One region of the Diaphorobacter oryzae DSM 22780 genome, then DNA from elsewhere that is predicted to be linked to it. Evidence: riboswitches for the same ligand, from Rfam matches in the RefSeq annotation. Region 1 holds a riboswitch; the other holds the start of a gene.

The links. A riboswitch is a leader RNA that binds a small molecule or an ion and turns the genes downstream of it on or off. The one in region 1 is predicted to bind cobalamin.
Region 2: another riboswitch for cobalamin. It lies ahead of BP68_RS00535 (TonB-dependent receptor domain-containing protein); the one in region 1 lies ahead of bluB (5,6-dimethylbenzimidazole synthase).

The regions. Positions count from the first base shown of each region.
Region 1 covers NZ_JCANUL010000012.1:50,075-58,292, reverse strand. The annotation lists gene BP68_RS16095 (GspH/FimT family pseudopilin) at 1-275, opposite strand, end outside; gene cbiB (adenosylcobinamide-phosphate synthase CbiB) at 457-1,431, shown strand; gene BP68_RS16085 (aminotransferase class I/II-fold pyridoxal phosphate-dependent enzyme) at 1,424-2,470, shown strand; gene BP68_RS16080 (HipA family kinase) at 2,526-3,311, shown strand; gene BP68_RS16075 (DUF3037 domain-containing protein) at 3,298-3,693, shown strand; gene BP68_RS16070 (cobyric acid synthase) at 3,716-5,182, shown strand; cobalamin riboswitch at 5,194-5,386, shown strand; gene bluB (5,6-dimethylbenzimidazole synthase) at 5,434-6,195, shown strand; gene cobT (nicotinate-nucleotide--dimethylbenzimidazole phosphoribosyltransferase) at 6,264-7,322, shown strand; gene nth (endonuclease III) at 7,403-8,041, opposite strand; gene BP68_RS16050 (LysR substrate-binding domain-containing protein) at 8,047-8,218, opposite strand, start outside.
Region 2 covers NZ_JCANUL010000001.1:104,759-112,976, forward strand. The annotation lists gene BP68_RS00520 (sensor domain-containing protein) at 1-588, shown strand, start outside; gene BP68_RS00525 (cell division protein ZapA) at 879-1,238, opposite strand; gene BP68_RS00530 (DUF904 domain-containing protein) at 1,235-1,474, opposite strand; cobalamin riboswitch at 1,509-1,752, shown strand; gene BP68_RS00535 (TonB-dependent receptor domain-containing protein) at 1,836-3,716, shown strand; gene BP68_RS00540 (cobyrinic acid a,c-diamide synthase CobB) at 3,739-5,097, shown strand; gene BP68_RS00545 (bifunctional adenosylcobinamide kinase/adenosylcobinamide-phosphate guanylyltransferase) at 5,094-5,693, shown strand; gene BP68_RS00550 (ABC transporter substrate-binding protein) at 5,690-6,568, shown strand; gene BP68_RS00555 (FecCD family ABC transporter permease) at 6,565-7,623, shown strand; gene BP68_RS00560 (ABC transporter ATP-binding protein) at 7,620-8,218, shown strand, end outside.

The DNA.
Region 1 (8,218 bases):
CCGTCCATGTCGCTGGACTTGAGGATGGACACGCCGCCGCCGCGCTTGATGGCCTCCGATCGGGCGAAGTACAGGGTGGATTCCAGCTCCTGCGCTGCCTGGCGCACGCGCCAGCGCTCAATGAGCGGGGTGAAGCTGGGCGCGGCCAGCGCGGCCAGCACGGCCATGATGGCCACTGTCACCATCAACTCGATGGCCGTGAAGCCGCGTTGGGCGGATTGAGAGGCGCGGGCAGGGAGCCTTGGTGTGTTACAGGGAGCGCACAGGGATTGCATGCCGGGCATGCTAGGTAGGGTGTGCCTGGCTGCCACCCCATGCGTGGACGAGCGGAGCCTGGGGCAGGACGGGCGGTCGATGTATGTTGTATCTGGCGCATTGGATTGGTAACAGGTGTGACATGGATCGTCTGCCTGGCGTTCCGGCATGGGGCGGCCGCATTCGCGGTAGGCTCGCCCCATGGTTTTTGGGACTCTGGACTACGCCGTGCCCGCCGCGGCCCTGCTGCTGGCGCTGGCCATCGACCGCTGGTGGGGCGAGCCGCCCGTGCCCCTGCACCCCGTGGTGTGGATGGGGCGGGCGCTGGGGGCCGGTGGTGCGCGGGTGGCGCCGGGGCAGGCAACGGAGCGGGATTTAGGGGCTTTTTGGCTTGCAGCGCTTGTGTGGTGTGCGCTTGCAGCTATTGTTTTGATAGTTTCTGCCGCACTGCAGCAGGCTGCCCTGGCGTACCTGCCGGGCTGGGCCGCCGCCGCCGTACTGGCGCTGCTGCTCAAGCCGCTGCTGGCCTGGCGCATGCTGCGCACCGAGGTGCTGGCCGTGGAGGCCGCCCTGGCCGAATCGCTGGCGGCCGGGCGCGAGCGGCTGTCCTGGCTGGTGAGCCGCGACGTGCAGCGGCTCGACGCCGTCACGGTGCGCGAAAGCGCCATCGAATCCCTGGCCGAGAACCTCAGCGATTCGGTGGTCGCGCCGCTGTTCTGGTTCGTGCTGCTGGGCCTGCCGGGGGCGGCGCTGTACCGCTTTGCCAACACGGCCGACGCCATGTGGGGCTACCCGGGCATGCGCGGCGGCCGCTACTGGCAGTGGGCTGGCAAGTGGGCGGCGCGGGCGGACGACGTGCTGTCGTGGCTGCCCGCGCGGCTGACGGCGCTGCTGCTGTACGCCGTGGCGCGTGGCGCCGTGCGCTGGGGCGCCCTGCGCGCGCAGGCCCGCACCACGCCATCGCCCAACGGCGGCTGGCCCATGGCGGCCATGGCGCTGGCGCTGGGGGTGCGGCTGTCCAAGCCCGGCGCGTATGCGCTGAATGCCCCGGGGCGCTCGGCCCAGGCCGCGGACACGCAGTGTGCCGTGGATTTGGCATCCAAATCGATTGCGGCGCTTATCCCTGTTGCGCTGGCAGCTATTGTATTGATAGCTATAGTGCGCACCCATGCCTGAGCCATTTCCCCTGCACGGCGGCCCGGATGCGCTGGGCGTGCCGCGGTACGACTTTTCCACCAATGCCAACGCCTGCGGCCCCAGTCCCCAGGCGCTGGCGGCCCTGCAGCAGGCCGACCGCCGCCACTACCCCGACCCGGCCTACACGGCGCTGCGGACGCAGTTGGCGGCGTTCCATGGCGTGGCGGCCGAGCGCATCGTGATCGCCGCCAGCGCCAGCGAGTTCATCCACCGCATCAGCGCCTTTGCCGCGCGCAGCGGTCTGCGCCACGCCACCGTGCCCGCGCATGGCTATGGCGACTACCTGAGGGCCGCGCGCACCTGGGGGTTGCAGAACGGTGCGGGGGCGGCTGCGCAGCCAGCGCCCGCGCTGCACTGGGCCTGCGAGCCCGCCAGCCCGCTGGGCACGCGCGATGCCGCGCTGGCCTGCTGGGCGCAGGCCGGCGCCGCGCCCGGCGCGCTGCGCGTGATCGACCGCGCCTACGCCCCGCTGCGCCTGGATGCGGCCGTTGCCGCTGCTGCCGACGCCGTGCCCGGCGATGTGTGGCAGATGTTGACGCCCAACAAGGCCCTGGGCCTGACCGGCGTGCGCGCCGCCTACGCCATTGCGCCGCCTGCGGCCGTGCAGGACGGCAGCGTGGCGGCCGTGCAGGCGCTGGCCCCCTCGTGGCCCCTGGGGGCGGACGGCGTGGCGCTGCTTGGCGCCTGGGTGCGGGCCGACACGCAGGACTGGTTGGCGCGCTCGCTCGACCAGCTGCGCGGCTGGAAGGCCGCGCAGCTGCGGCTGTGCGCGCAACTGGGCTGGGCCGTGCTGCCGGGCAGCCTGGCCAACTTCTTCACCGCCCGCCCGCTGGCGGCGGACGACCTGCCCGCCCTGCAGCGCGCGCTGCAGGCGCTGCGCGCGCGCGGCATCAAGCTGCGCGACTGCGCGTCCTTCGGGCTGCCCGGCCATGTGCGGCTGGGCGTGCTCGCGCCCGAGGCGCAGCAGGCGCTGCTGCAGGCGTGGCAGGAATGCCGGCCGGGCGCGGCGCTGCCGTGAGGCCGGCCGCGACCCTGCCGCTACCATGTGCCGCATGCATTCCGAACCTTCAGCCCTGCGCACCATCCTGGTGGAGCGCTACGTCACGCCGCTGCGTGAAGGCGGCTCCATGCCCGCCGTGGTCGAGGCCGACGACCAGGGTACCTATGTGCTCAAGTTCCGCGGCGCGGGCCAGGGCGTGCGTGCGCTCATGGCCGAGATCATCGCGGGCGGCATCGCCCGCGCGCTGGGCCTGCCCGTGCCCGAGATCGTGCTGGCGCGGCTCGACCCCCAGCTCGCGCGCACCGAGCCCGACCCCGAGATACAGGAGCTGATCCGCGCCAGCGGAGGGCTGAACGTGGCGCTGGACTACCTGTCGGGCGCCGTGAACTTCGACCCCTGCGTGGACGTGGTGGAACCGGACTTCGCCGCGCGCCTGGTGTGGTTCGACACCCTGGTGAGCAATGTGGACCGCACCGCGCGCAACACCAACCTGCTCATGTGGCACCGCATGCCCTGGCTCATCGACCATGGCGCCAGCCTGAGCTTTCACCATGCCTGGAACGGTACGGTGGCCGATGCGGCCAAGCCCTTCGCCCCCATTGCCGAGCATGTGCTGCTGCCGCTGGCCGATGCCCTGCCGCGGGTCGACGCCGAACTGGCGCCGCTGCTCACGCGCCAGGCGCTGCAGGCCTGCGTGGCCGCCGTACCCGACAGCTTTCTGGAGCAGGCTGCCGCCGACCATGCGGATGGTGCGCTGGCCGACCCCGCCGCGCACCGCGCGGCCTACGTGCGCTATTTCGAGGCGCGCCTGGCCGAGCGCGGCCGCTGGCTGCAAGGAGCGATTGATGCCCGCGGCTGAGGTCTACGACTACGCCATCGTGCGGGTGGTGCCGCGCGTGGAGCGCGAAGAGTTCATCAACGCGGGCGTGATCGTTTCATGCCAGCGCACGCGCTTCCTGCAGGCGGCCGTGGAACTGGACGAGCCGCGCCTGCTGGCGCTGGACCCGCGGGCCGACGTGCAGACCGTGCGCCGCCATTTGCAGGCCATCGTCGCCATCTGTGCGGGCGTGCCCGAAGGCGGCCCGATCGCGCAGTTGCCCTTGCGCGCGCGCTTTCACTGGCTTACGGCCAAGCGCAGCAGCATCATCCAGACATCGCCCGTGCACACGGGCCTGTGCACCGACTCGCAGGAGGCCCTGCGGCGCATCCTCGACCGCATGGTGCGGCTGCCGCAACCCTGAACAACGACAAGAAGGACGATCCATGACCGCCTCCTGCATCATGGTGCTGGGCACCAGCAGCGGCGCCGGCAAGAGCTGGCTGGCCACGGCACTGTGCCGCCACTACGCCAACCAAGGCCTGAAGGTGGCGCCCTTCAAGGCGCAAAACATGAGCAACAACGCGCGCGTGGTGGCCGCCGAGGGCGACGCCTTTGGCGAGATCGGCAGCGCGCAGTACTTCCAGGCCCTGGCCGCGCGCGCCGTGCCCGACGTGCGCATGAACCCGCTACTGCTCAAGCCCGAGGCCGACACCAAGAGCCAGGTGGTGCTGCTGGGGCAGGTGAGCGACGAACTCTCGCAGCTGCCCTGGCGCGGGCGCAGCCAGCGCGTGTGGCCGCAGATCGCGGCCGCGCTCGACGCGCTGTGTGCCGAGAACGACGTGGTGGTCATCGAGGGCGCGGGCTCGCCCGCCGAGATCAACCTCATGGCCAGCGACGTGGTCAACATGCGCGTGGCGCGGCATGCGCAGGCGCGCTGCCTGCTGGTGACCGACATCGACCGCGGCGGCGCCTTCGCCCACCTGTACGGCACTTGGGCGCTGCTGCCCGAGGACGAGCGCGCGCTCATCCACGGCTTCGTGCTCAACAAGTTCCGTGGCGACGCGGCGCTGCTGGCCCCCGCGCCGCAGATGCTGCAGGACAAGACCGGCGTGCCCGTGGTCGCCACCATCCCCATGCAGTGGCACCACGGCCTGCCCGAGGAAGACGGCGTGTTCGACGCCCGCAGCACCGGCCAGGGCGCCATTCACACGCGCATCGCCGTCGTCGCCTATCCGCGCATCAGCAACCTGGACGAGTTCCAGCCGCTGAAGAACGTCCCGGGGGTGCAGCTCACCTGGGCGCGCTGCCCGGCCGAGGTGGACGGCGCCGACTGGATCATCCTGCCCGGCTCCAAGGCCACGGCGGCGGACCTGGCCTGGCTGCGTGCCCAGGGGCTGGATGCGGCGGTCGCCCGCCACGCCGCGCGCGGCGGGCGCGTGCTGGGCATCTGCGGCGGCCTGCAGATGCTGGGCGAGGCGCTGATCGACACCGTGGGCGTGGATGGCAATGCGCCCGGCCTGGGCCTGCTGCCGCTGGTGACCAGCTTCGAGGCCGCCAAGACCGTGCGGCCCACGCGCACGCGTTTCGGCGCGGTGCAGGGTGCGTGGCAGGCGCTGGCAGGGGGGGAAGTGCAGGGCTATGAAATCCACCACGGCCAGACCGCGCAGCACCCGGCCATGGCCGCCCAGGGCGATGTGGCGCGCGAGGTGGTGCCCGGCCTGGCCTGGCAGAACTCGGCGGGCCATGTGCTGGGCCTGTACCTGCATGGGATGTTTGAGGACCCCGCCGTGGTGCGCGCGCTGTTTGGCGCGCAAGCCCCCACGCTGGATGAGGTGTTTGATGCCCTGGCCGACTGCCTGGCCCGGCATACGGAGCCGGGCGTGCTGCAAGCGCTGATCGCCCGCGCGTAGAGGGCGCGCTGCTATCATCGCCGCCCTCAGGTGCCCGCTGCCGCTGAGGCAACGGGAGAATCGGGAAGGCGGTGCGAATCCGCTGCGTGCCCAACGCTGTAAGGACGATGACCCCCGCACGATGCCACTGGCCGCCAAGGCCGGGAAGGCGCGGCGGGTCAGGTGAATCCAAGCCAGAAGACCGGCCTGAGCATTCATATCGTGCTGCAAGGCCGGGCAGTGCGTCGTTGATTCACGCACAGGGGACTGCCATGAATACCAGCGCGCCGGCGCCAGCCACGCAGAGCGTTCACGCCTTCACGCAAGAGGCCCGCGACGCCATCTACCAGACCATTTTTTCGCGCCGTGACGTGCGCGGGCAGTTCCTGCCCAGGCCGGTGCCCGATGAGGCGCTCAGCCGCATTCTCACCGCCGCGCACTACGCGCCCTCGGTGGGTTTCATGCAGCCCTGGAACTTCCTGGTGGTGCGCGCGCCCGAGACCAAGCGCCGGGTGCACGCCGCCTTTGCCAAGGCGCACGCCGAGGCGGCCGACATGTTCGACGGCGACAGGCGCGCGACGTACCAGCGCCTCAAGCTCGAAGGCATCGTCGAGGCGCCCCTTGGCATCTGCATCACCTGCGACCGCGCGCGCACCGGCTCCGTGGTGCTGGGGCGCACGCACATGAAGACCATGGACCTGTACAGCAGCGTCTGCGCCGTGCAGAACCTGTGGCTGGCCGCGCGCGCCGAGGGGCTGGGCGTGGGCTGGGTCAGCATCTTCCACCAGGCCGACCTGCAGGAGGCGCTGGGCATCCCCCAGGACATCATCCCCGTTGCCTACCTGTGCGTGGGCCATGTCAGCCACTTTCACGCCAAGCCCGAGCTGGAGACCGCCGGCTGGCTGCCGCGCCTGCCCATGGAAGACCTGGTGTTCTTCGAGCAATGGGGCCAGCGCGACGACCAGCAGCCGCTCATCGCCCATTTGCAGCGCGACCAGGCGGCGGCGCAGCACATCCGTCATCCCCAGGCCTAAACCGGGCCCCGGCCCTTGCCCGTACGCACGGGCCGTCCCCAGCCTTTTTGCTCACCGTTGAACACGACATGAATGCCTTTCTGCCCCCCGTTTGCGACCTGACCGACGCCACCCTCACGGCGCGCCTGCAGCACCTGATCGACCACAAGACCAAGCCCCTGGGCGCCCTGGGCCGGCTGGAGGCGCTGATGCTGCGCCTGGGCCAGATCCTGGGCAGCGAGGCGCCCGCGCTGCAGGCACCGCAGATGCTGGTGTGCGCGGCCGACCATGGCCTGGCCGCGCGTGGCGTGTCGGCCTATCCGAGCGACGTGACCTGGCAGATGGTGGAAAACTTCCTCGCCGGCGGCGCCGCCGTGAGCGTGCTGGCGCGCCAGCACGGGCTGCAGCTCACCGTGGCCGACTGCGGCGTGGCGCGCGAAATCACGGCGCGTGCAACGCAGCCCGGCATGCCGCGCCTTGTGAGCTGCCGCGTCGCCGCCGGCACGCAGGACGCGAGCATCGGCCCGGCCATGACGCAGGCGCAATGCGCACAGGCACTGGCCCATGGCATGGACATCGTGCGCGCCATGCCGGGCAATGCGCTGCTGCTGGGCGAGATGGGTATTGGCAACACCTCCGTCGCCTCGCTGCTGCTGGCGCGCCTGGCCGGCGTGCCGCTGGCCGAATGCGTGGGCCCCGGCACGGGGCTGGACGCCGCGGGCGTCGCGCGTAAGCGGGCCGTGCTGGAGCAGGCGCTGGCGGCCAACGCCGGCGCCACCGAACCGCTGGCCGCGCTGGCGGCGCTGGGCGGCTTCGAGGTGGCCACGCTCACCGGCGCCGTGCTGCAGGCCGCCAGCGAGCGCCGCGTGGTCGTGGTCGACGGCTTCATCACCAGCGCCGCCGTGCTGGTGGCCGCCCGCCTGCGGCCGCATGTGCTGCAGCGCTGCGTGTTCGCCCACCGCTCGGATGAGCGCGGCCACGTGCACATGCTGCAGGCGCTGCAGGCCGAGCCGCTGCTGCAGCTCCAGCTGCGCCTGGGCGAGGGCTCGGGTGCCGCGCTGGCCTGGCCGCTGCTGGAATCCGCCTGCCGCGTGCTGCGCGAGATGGCCAGCTTTGCCTCGGCCGGCGTGGCCGGCCCCAGTGACTGATTTTGCTATATAAATAGGAGCTTATTGCGCTTGATGGATAAGCGCTGCAGGCCTGTTTGGCTTTCAACTCCCGAGCGCCATCACGGCGCCGGCGTCTTGGGCGTGTAGCCACAGTACGGCGCCACCACGCATTCCCAGCAGCGCGGCTTGCGCGCCTGGCAGACGTAGCGGCCCAGCAGGATCAGCCAGTGGTGCGAGTCCACCGCGTACGCCGGCGGCACGCGCTTGAGCAGCTGCATCTCCACCGCCAGCGGGTTCTTGCCGGGTGCCAGGCCGGTGCGGTTGCTCACGCGGAAGATATGCGTGTCCACCGCCATGGTGGGCTGGCCGAAGGCCACGTTGAGCACCACGTTGGCCGTCTTGCGGCCCACGCCGGGCAGCGCCTCCAGCGCCTCGCGCGTGCGCGGCACCTGGCCGCCGTGCTGCTGCACCAGGATGCGGCAGGTCTCCATCAGGTTCCTGGCCTTGGTGCGGTACAGGCCGATGGTCTTGATGTAGTCCTCCAGGCCTTCCAGTCCCAGGTCGATGATGGCCTGGGGCGTGCCCGCCACGGGAAACAGGCGGCGCGTGGCCTTGTTCACGCCCACGTCCGTGGCCTGGGCCGACAGCAGTACGGCGGCGAGCAGTTCGAACACCGTGGTGTATTCCAGCTCGGTGTTGGGCATGGGGTTGGCGGCCTTCAGGGTGGCGAAGAAGGGCTCGATGTCCGTGGTTTTCATGCGGGTCATGGGGCGTTGTGCGTTGTCGTCGGTTCCGCTGCGGGCAGCAGCGCGCGCAGATGGTAGAGGAAGGCGCGCACGCCCTCGGGCAGGGTGCGGCCGGCCAGCGTCTGCAGCTCGATGGCCCGGTGGCTCAGGGCGCGCTCGCGGATCAGCGCGGCGTGCAGCTCGCCGCGG
Region 2 (8,218 bases), on a different contig from region 1:
GTCACCCTGGGAGCATGGGTGATGGAGCAGGCCGTCAAAGAGGCGGCGCACTGGATGCGCAGCGGCATGCCCTTGGTGGTATCGGTCAACGTGTCGGCGCTGGAGTTTCGCCAGGCCGGCTTCGTGGATCGCATCACCGCATTGCTGGCCGCGCATGGCCTGCCGGCGCGCCTGCTGGAGCTGGAGCTGACGGAAACCGTGCTGCTGCAGGATGCACAGGAAATGGAGCAGTTGCTCGCCGCCCTGGCTAGCCTGGGCGTGGGGCTGTCCATCGACGATTTCGGAACGGGATACTCCAGCCTAGCCTACTTGAAGAAGCTGGCGATCCACAGGCTCAAGATCGACAAGTCATTCGTGAGCGGACTGCCGGGGGACGAGGGTGATCGTGCCATCGTCCGGGCCATCACCAGCATGGGGCAGGCGCTGCGCATTGGCGTGGTGGCTGAAGGCGTGGAAACGCAGGAGCAGCGCTTGGCGCTGCAAGAGATGGGCTGCGACTGCTACCAGGGGTTCTTGTGCGCGCCGGCCATGCCGGTCGCGGAGTTTCGCGCCTTGGTGTTGCGCCAGGCGCTGGCGTACAGCGTATAGCCAGGGCGCGGCTGTAGCCAGGCGCCCGGCTGCGTTTCAGGCGGTGGCAAGCGGAGGGGAATAGGTGTCTGCGGATGCCACCGGACCGGCATCCTGAACCGGGGGTTCAGGTGGGCGAGGGCAGCCAGGCGTTGGGTTCATCTGACGCGAGATGATCACGCTCACCGGGCGATGTACCAAGCCCGTGCTCAATGAGCATTGGTTCAAGGAAATATAAAGCCCGGCAGCTCCGCAGACGGCTCCATTGTAATGGCCGATGCACTGCGGCCGTGGCCTGCGGGCCCTGTTGCTTACAACAGTCGCCCGTCGTCACCCAGTGCTTCATCCAGGCGCAGCATCAGCTGCTGAATGCGCTCGCCGTCTTCGGTGCCATCTACGGCGGACGAGACCGATGATGGCGCAGGGGCGTTGCGTTGCGGGGCCGCAGCGGCCAGTTCTGCGGCTTCGCGGTCGCGGTCGGCGATCTCGAAAGCCAGGTTGAGTGCCGCCAGCACCGCGATGCGCTCGCGGGCGCGCACTTTGCCGGCATCGCGGATGCGCGTCATGGCCGTGTCCACGCGTTCCACGGCTTCGAGCAGACGGGACTCATGCCCCTCGGGGCAGGCCAGCAGATAGCTCTGCTGGAGGATCTGAACCTCGATCTGCTTCATGGCGCGTCTTTCGTCTCGGGTGGATCTGTGGGCTCGGCCGTGGCGGGCAGGCGATCCAGCAGCGCGTCCATGCGCACGCGGGCGGCCTGCAGGCGGGATTTGAGAGAGTCGCGCTCCTGGGTGAGCGTCATGACCTGTTGTGCAAGAAGGGTGTTGGTTCGCTGCAGCTCTGCGTGGCGCAGCAGCAGACGTTCGACGCGTTCGGCGATCTGGTCGAGGGAGGAGGGGTGGGCCATACGCTGCCGATTGTAGGGATCGGCGTGTGAACAGTCGTAAAATTGCGTGGTTGGTGCTCGCGGCGTGGTTCACATGCCGCAGTTCAACGGGAAGCAGGGAGGGGCCCTCCGCCATGGAGCATGCCCTGTGCCTGCGCTGCCCCCGCAACGGTCAGCGGATGAGTCGCGTGTCGATTCCCTCTCCATTCACGAGCCACTGAGCGCCTTGAACAAGCGTTTGGGAAGGCTATGGAGGGTGCTCCGCCAGCCCGGATACCGGCCAACGAGGTGGCTCCGCGCGTTTCATCGAAACGCACGGGGCAGTGATGCCCATGTGCCGACGGGGAGGTCGGCCGAGGCGATATCTCCTGCGTGTCCAACAATGACAACGATCCGTCCGACCCACGTGCGCACCGCCGCACTTCCCTTGTATGTGCGCGTGGCCGCGCTGCCCCTGGCGCTTGGCGCCGCCTTTCCCGTCATGGCGCAGACCTTGCTTGCGCAGGCCGCGACCGAGCCCCAGCTGCGCGAAACCGTCGTCACCGCCACGCGTGTGGCGCGTCCGCTGGCCGACCTGGTGTCCGACGTGTCCATCATCGACCGCGACACCATCGAGGCCAGCGGCGCTACCGGGGTGATCGATGTGCTCTCCCGACTGCCCGGCGTGCAGATCTCGCGCAACGGGGGCCAGGGCAGCAGCGGCAGCGTGTACCTGCGCGGTGCCGAATCGCGCTTCACCGCCGTGTACCTGGACGGCGTGCGCCTGGATTCGCAGTCCACGGGCGGTGTGGTCTGGGAGCAGATCCCGCTGTCGCAGATCGACCGCATCGAGGTCGTGCGCGGCCCGGCCGCCGCCGTGTATGGCTCGGACGCCATGGGGGGCGTGATCCAGCTCTTCACCAAGAAGGGCGAGGGCGCACCGGCTCCCTATGTGGGCGTGGGCCTGGGCAACCAGGGCACGCGCACCGTGCAGGCGGGCGTGAGCGGGGGGGCTGGCCTGGTGGATTACTCGCTGGGTATGTCGCACGAGCGTGCCGATGGCTTCAATGCCCGGCCCATCCCCACGGCCAATCCCGACGACGACGGCTACCGCCGCACCTCGGCCAATGCCAAGCTGGGCCTGCAAATCAACCAGAAACAGCGCCTCGAAGGCACGCTGCTGGCCAGCAACCTGCATTCGCAGTATGACGGCAGCAAGAATGCGGATGACCGCAACCGCCACCAGCTGCGCACCGGCGCCCTGGCGTGGCTGGCTCAATGGAGCGACGTGTACAGCACGCGCCTGCAGGTCACGCAGTCGGACAGCAAGTACAGCACCCGTCCGAACTTCTACATGACCGAGACCACGCTGCGCAACTACCTGCTGCAAAACGAATGGCGCCTGGGCGGGCACTTGTTCACCGCCGCGCTGGAGCGCCGCGAGGACGAACTGCACAACCCCGCCACGCCCTTCGTTCCCGATCTCAAGCGCGACCGCTCGCAAGACGCCCTGGCCCTGGGCTATGGCCTGAACCACGGGCCGCACGCGCTGCAGGCCAATCTGCGCTATGACGACGATAGCGAGTTCGGCGGCAAGAGCACGGGCAGTCTGTCCTACGGCTACGCCATCACGCCGCAGTGGCGCATTACCGCAGCGGGCGGCACCTCGTTCCGTGCGCCCACGCTGTACCACCGCTTCAGCGAGTACGGCTCGCCCGATCTCCAGCCCGAAAAGGGACGCAACGTGGAACTGGGCGCCCGCTGGACCGCAGGCTCCAGTAGCGTCGGCCTGGTGGCCTACCGCAACCGCGTGGAAAACCTCATCAACTTCGGTGCGGCAGGCGCGTGCCAATCCACCTTTGGCTGCTACGAGAACGTGGGCCGCGCCGAATACAAGGGCGTGACGCTGTCGGCCGCGCATAGCATCGCCGGCGTGTCGCTGCGCGGCTCCATCGACTGGCAGAACCCGCGCGACCTGGGCAGCGGCAAGCAGCTGGCGCGCCGCGCCAAGCGCTACGCCACGCTGGGCGCCGACACCATGCTTGCCGGCTGGACCATGGGGGCCGAGCTCTACGCCTCCGCCCGCCGCTACGACAACGCCGCCAACACCAACGTGCTGGGCGGCTACACAACGCTCAACCTCTACGCCAGCAAGCGCCTGGGCCGCGACATGACGCTGCTGGCCCGCGTGGACAACCTGGCCGACAAGGACTACCAGACCGCACGCACCTACGCCACGGGTGGCCGCACGTTCTACGTGGGCCTGAAGTGGGCGCCGCAATAACGCTGCCGTCCGGAAACGTGCCATGAACCGCTGTCCCGCCCTGGTCATCGCCGCGCCTGCCTCCGGGCAGGGCAAGACCACCGTCACCGCCGCGCTGGCGCGCCTGCATGCACGCCAGGGGCGGCGCGTGCGGGTGTTCAAGTGCGGGCCCGACTTCCTCGACCCGCATTGGCACCAGCTGGCCAGCGGCGCGCCCGTGCACCAGCTCGACCTGTGGATGACGGGCGAGGCCGACTGCACGCGGCGCCTGCAGGCCGCCGCGGCCGAGTCGGACCTGCTGCTCATCGAGGGCGTGATGGGCCTGTTCGACGGCGAGCACAGCGTGGGCGACCTGGCGCAGCGCTTCGGCATACCGGTGCTCGCGGTGGTCGATGCCTCGGCCATGGGTGGCACGCTGGGCGCCATCGCCCATGGGCTGCGCCACTACCGCGCCGGCCTGCCATGGGCCGGCGTGCTGGCCAACCGCGTGGCGGGCGAGCGCCATGCGCAGATGCTGCGCGACGGCCTGGCCGACCCGGCCGACTGGCTGGGCGCGCTGCCGCGGGTCACGGGCGGCGCTGCGGGCAAGGGGGAGCCTGGTGGCCTCCTGCCCGAGCGCCACCTGGGACTGGTGGCGGCGCACGAGCTGCCCGACGCCCTGCAGCGCCTGGACGCCGTGGCCGACGCGCTGGCCGACACGCCCCTGGGCCGCATGGCGCCCGACGACCTGCAGCGCTGGGGGGTGGACTTCGGTCCGGCCGGCGCGGCGGATGGCGCGCCCGCGCCGCTGCTGGCCGGCCGCACGGTAGCCGTGGCGGCGGACGCGGCCTTCTGCTTCATCTACGAGGCCAACCTCGACACCCTGCGCGCCATGGGCGCGCGCGTGGTGCGCTTTTCGCCGCTGCGCGGGGATGCGCTGCCCGAGTGCGACGCGCTGTGGCTGCCCGGCGGCTATCCCGAGCTGCACGCCGACGCGCTGGCCGCCAACACCGCCCTGCGCGCCTGCCTGCAGACCCATGTGGCCGCGGGCCGGCCCGTGTGGGCGGAATGCGGCGGCATGATGGCGCTGCTGGAGGCCATCACCCTGGCCGACGGCCGCACCGTGCCCCTGTGGGGCCTGCTGCCCGGGCGGGCCACCATGCAGCGGCGGCTGGCCGCGCTGGGGCCGCGCGCGCTGCGCCTGGGCCCGGACGAGCTGCGCGGCCACACTTTTCACTATTCCACCACCGCCAGCCCGGCCGCCATCTGCGCGCGGGCACTGCGCCCCGCGCACGCCGGTGCGCCGGACGAGGGCGAGGCCGTGTACCGCCACGGCAGCATCCACGCCAGCTATTTCCACGCCTGGTTCGCCTCCAGCCCGCGGGCGGTGGCGCGGCTGCTGGGCGGGGAGGCGGCGGCATGAGCGGGGCCGAGGCAACCATCGCCCGCAGCGAACTCATCCTGGGCGGGCAAAAGAGCGGCAAGTCGCGCCGCGCCGAGCTGCTGGCGCGCCAGTGGCTGGCGGCATCGCCCGGGCACCGCGCGCTGCTCGTGGCCACGGGCGAGCCCTGGGACGACGAGATGCGCGTGCGCATCGCCCGCCACCAGCGCGAGCGGGCCGAGCGCGTGCCCGGCCTGCAGACCGTCGAAGAGCCGCGCGACCTGGCAGCCGCGCTGGTGCGCCACGGCGCACCGCACACCCTCATCGTGGTGGACTGCCTCACGCTGTGGCTGACCAACTGGCTGATGCCCGCCACGCCACCGGGTTTTGAGTCAAATATGCCTCAAGCGCTCATGTGGCAAGCGCAGGCAGCTCACTTTTTTGAAGCGATCGCCCACGCCCCCGGCCCCGTGGTGCTGGTGGGCAACGAGATCGGCCTGGGCGTGATTCCCCTGGGGCGCGAGGTGCGCGCCTTCGTGGACGCGCTAGGCGGGCTCAACCAGCGCGCGGCGGCCGCCTGCCGGCGCGTCACGCTGATGGCGGCGGGCCTGCCGCTCACCCTGAAGGACGCGCCATGACACTGCCGCGCCATGTCCGCCTGCTGCTGGCCATCTGCCTGCTGGCGGGCATCCACGCGGCCCAGGCCATCACCATCACCGACGACCGCGGCCGAGTGCTGCAGTTCGGCCAGCCGCCGCAGCGCGTGGTGAGCCTGCTGCCCTCGCTCACCGAAAGCGTGTGCGAGCTGCAGCGCTGCGAGCGCCTGGTGGGTGTGGACCGCTATTCCAACTGGCCCGCATCCGTGCGCCGCCTGCCGCAGGTGGGCGGCGGGCTGGACCCGAACATCGAGGCCGTCGTCGCCCTGCGGCCCGACGTGGTGCTGCTGTCCGTCAGCAGCCGCGTGAGCGACCGGCTGGAGGCCCTGGGCGTGAAGGTCGTGGCGCTGGAGCCCAAGACCCATGCGGATGTGCGCCGCGTGCTGGGCGTGCTGGGCGTGCTGTTCGCCGTGCCCGCCGACCAGGGCGCGGAGCGCGTGTGGCGTGTGATCGACGCGGCCGTGCAGGCCGCCGCGCAGTCGCTGCCGCCCCGGGCGCGCGGCGTGCGCGTGTACTTCGAGGTCAGCCGCGGCCCCTATGCGGCGGGCGCGACCTCGTTCATCGGCGAGACCCTGGCCCGCCTGGGCGTGCGCAACGTGGTGCCGGCACAGCTGGGCCCGTTTCCGCGCCTGAACCCCGAGTTCGTGATGCGCGCGCAGCCCGACGTCATCATGGTGGCCAACCGCAGCATGCAGCCCATGGTGCTGTACCCTGGCTGGCAGAACATGGCGGCCGTGAAGGAGGGGCGCATGTGCGACTTCGGCCCCGACCAGTCGGACGTGGTGGTGCGCCCCGGCCCCCGCATGGCCGAGGCCGCGCGCATCATGGCCGGCTGCCTGACGGAGAAATTTCCATGAGCGCGCACGCACCGCCCGCCGCCACTGCGGCCGTGGCCGCGCCCCTGCACCACGACGCGGGCGGGCGCCGCGCGCGCTGGCTTGGCGTGTCGCTGCTGCTGGCCAGCGCCGTGCTGCTGCTCATGGGGGCCAGCGTGGGCAGCACCGGTTTCGACAGCGTGCTGAACATGGCGGGCGACCCGCTGGCGCGGCAGATCGTGTGGGACATCCGCCTGCCGCGCACGCTGGGCGCCTGGCTGGCGGGGGCGCTGCTGGGGCTGGCGGGCTCGGTGGCGCAGGGGCTGTTTCGCAACCCGCTGGCCGACCCGTACCTGCTGGGCAGCGCATCGGGCGCGGCGCTGGGCGGCGCCGTGGCCATGGCCATGCTGGGTGTCTCGCCCAGCACGGCGAGCTGGCTGGCGCGCCTGGGCGTGACTGGCATGGCCTTCGTCGGCGCGGCCGGGGCCGTGCTGCTCACGCTGGTGCTGGCGCGCGGCGTGCAGCACACGCTGCGGCTGCTGCTGGCGGGCGTGATCGTGGGCGTGGTGCTCAGCGCCGCGCGCGATCTGATCCAGGTGGCCAAGCCCAACATCCTGGAGGCCATGCAGGTGTTCACCATGGGCAGCTCGGCCTTCGTGGGCTGGCAGGCCTGTCTGCTCATGGCCGCGGCCTGGGCGCTGTGCGCGGGTGCGGCCTGGGCGCTGTCGCGCCTGCTCGACGGGCTGATGCTGGGCGAGGCCACGGCCGCCAGCCTGGGCCTGCCGCTCTTGCCCATGCGCGCTGGCCTGGTGCTGGCCATGGCGCTGGCCACGGGCACGGCCGTGGCGCACACGGGGTTGATCGCCTTCGTGGGCCTGGCGGCGCCGCACCTGGTGCGGTCGATGGCGCGGGTCACGCACCAGTGGCATGTGTGGCTGTCCAGCCTCATGGGGGCGGTGCTGCTGCTGGCGGCCGACATCCTGGCGCGCTGGGTCATCGCGCCGCAGGAACTGCCCGTGGGCGTGCTGACCGCGGCACTGGGCGGCAGCTACCTCCTGTGGCTGATGCACCGCCGATCGCTGGGTAGTTCGCTATGAAAAGCATAGCTATTCGCGCTTGCCAGATAAGCGCCGGCATCGGAAAAGTCTCCATATTGCACGGCATCGACCTCGACCTGCCCGCGGGGCGCTGGACCAGCGTGGTCGGTCCCAACGGCGCGGGCAAGTCCACGCTGCTCAAGGCCCTGGCGGGCCTGCTGCGCCACGCGCGCGTGCAGGGGCGGGTGGAGCTGCTGGGCCGCCCGCTGATGGACATTCCCGCGCGCGAGCGGGCGCGCCAGTTGGCCTGGCTGGGCCAGAACGAGGCTGCGGCCGAAGACCTGCCCGCCTACGACGTGGCCATGCTGGGCCGCTTGCCGCACCGCGCCTGGATGGCGCCGGCGAGCAGCGCCGACCACGCCGCCGTGCGCCAGGCGCTGCACACCACGCAGGCCTGGGACTGGCGCGATCGCCCGCTGTCGGAGCTGTCGGGCGGCGAGCGCCAGCGCGTGCTGCTGGCGCGCGCGCTCGCCGTGCAGGCGCCGGTGCTGCTCATGGACGAGCCGCTGGCCAACCTCGACCCGCCGCACCAGACCGACTGGCTGCACACCGTGCGCGGCCTGGTGGCGGGCGGTGGCACCGTGGTCAGCGTGCT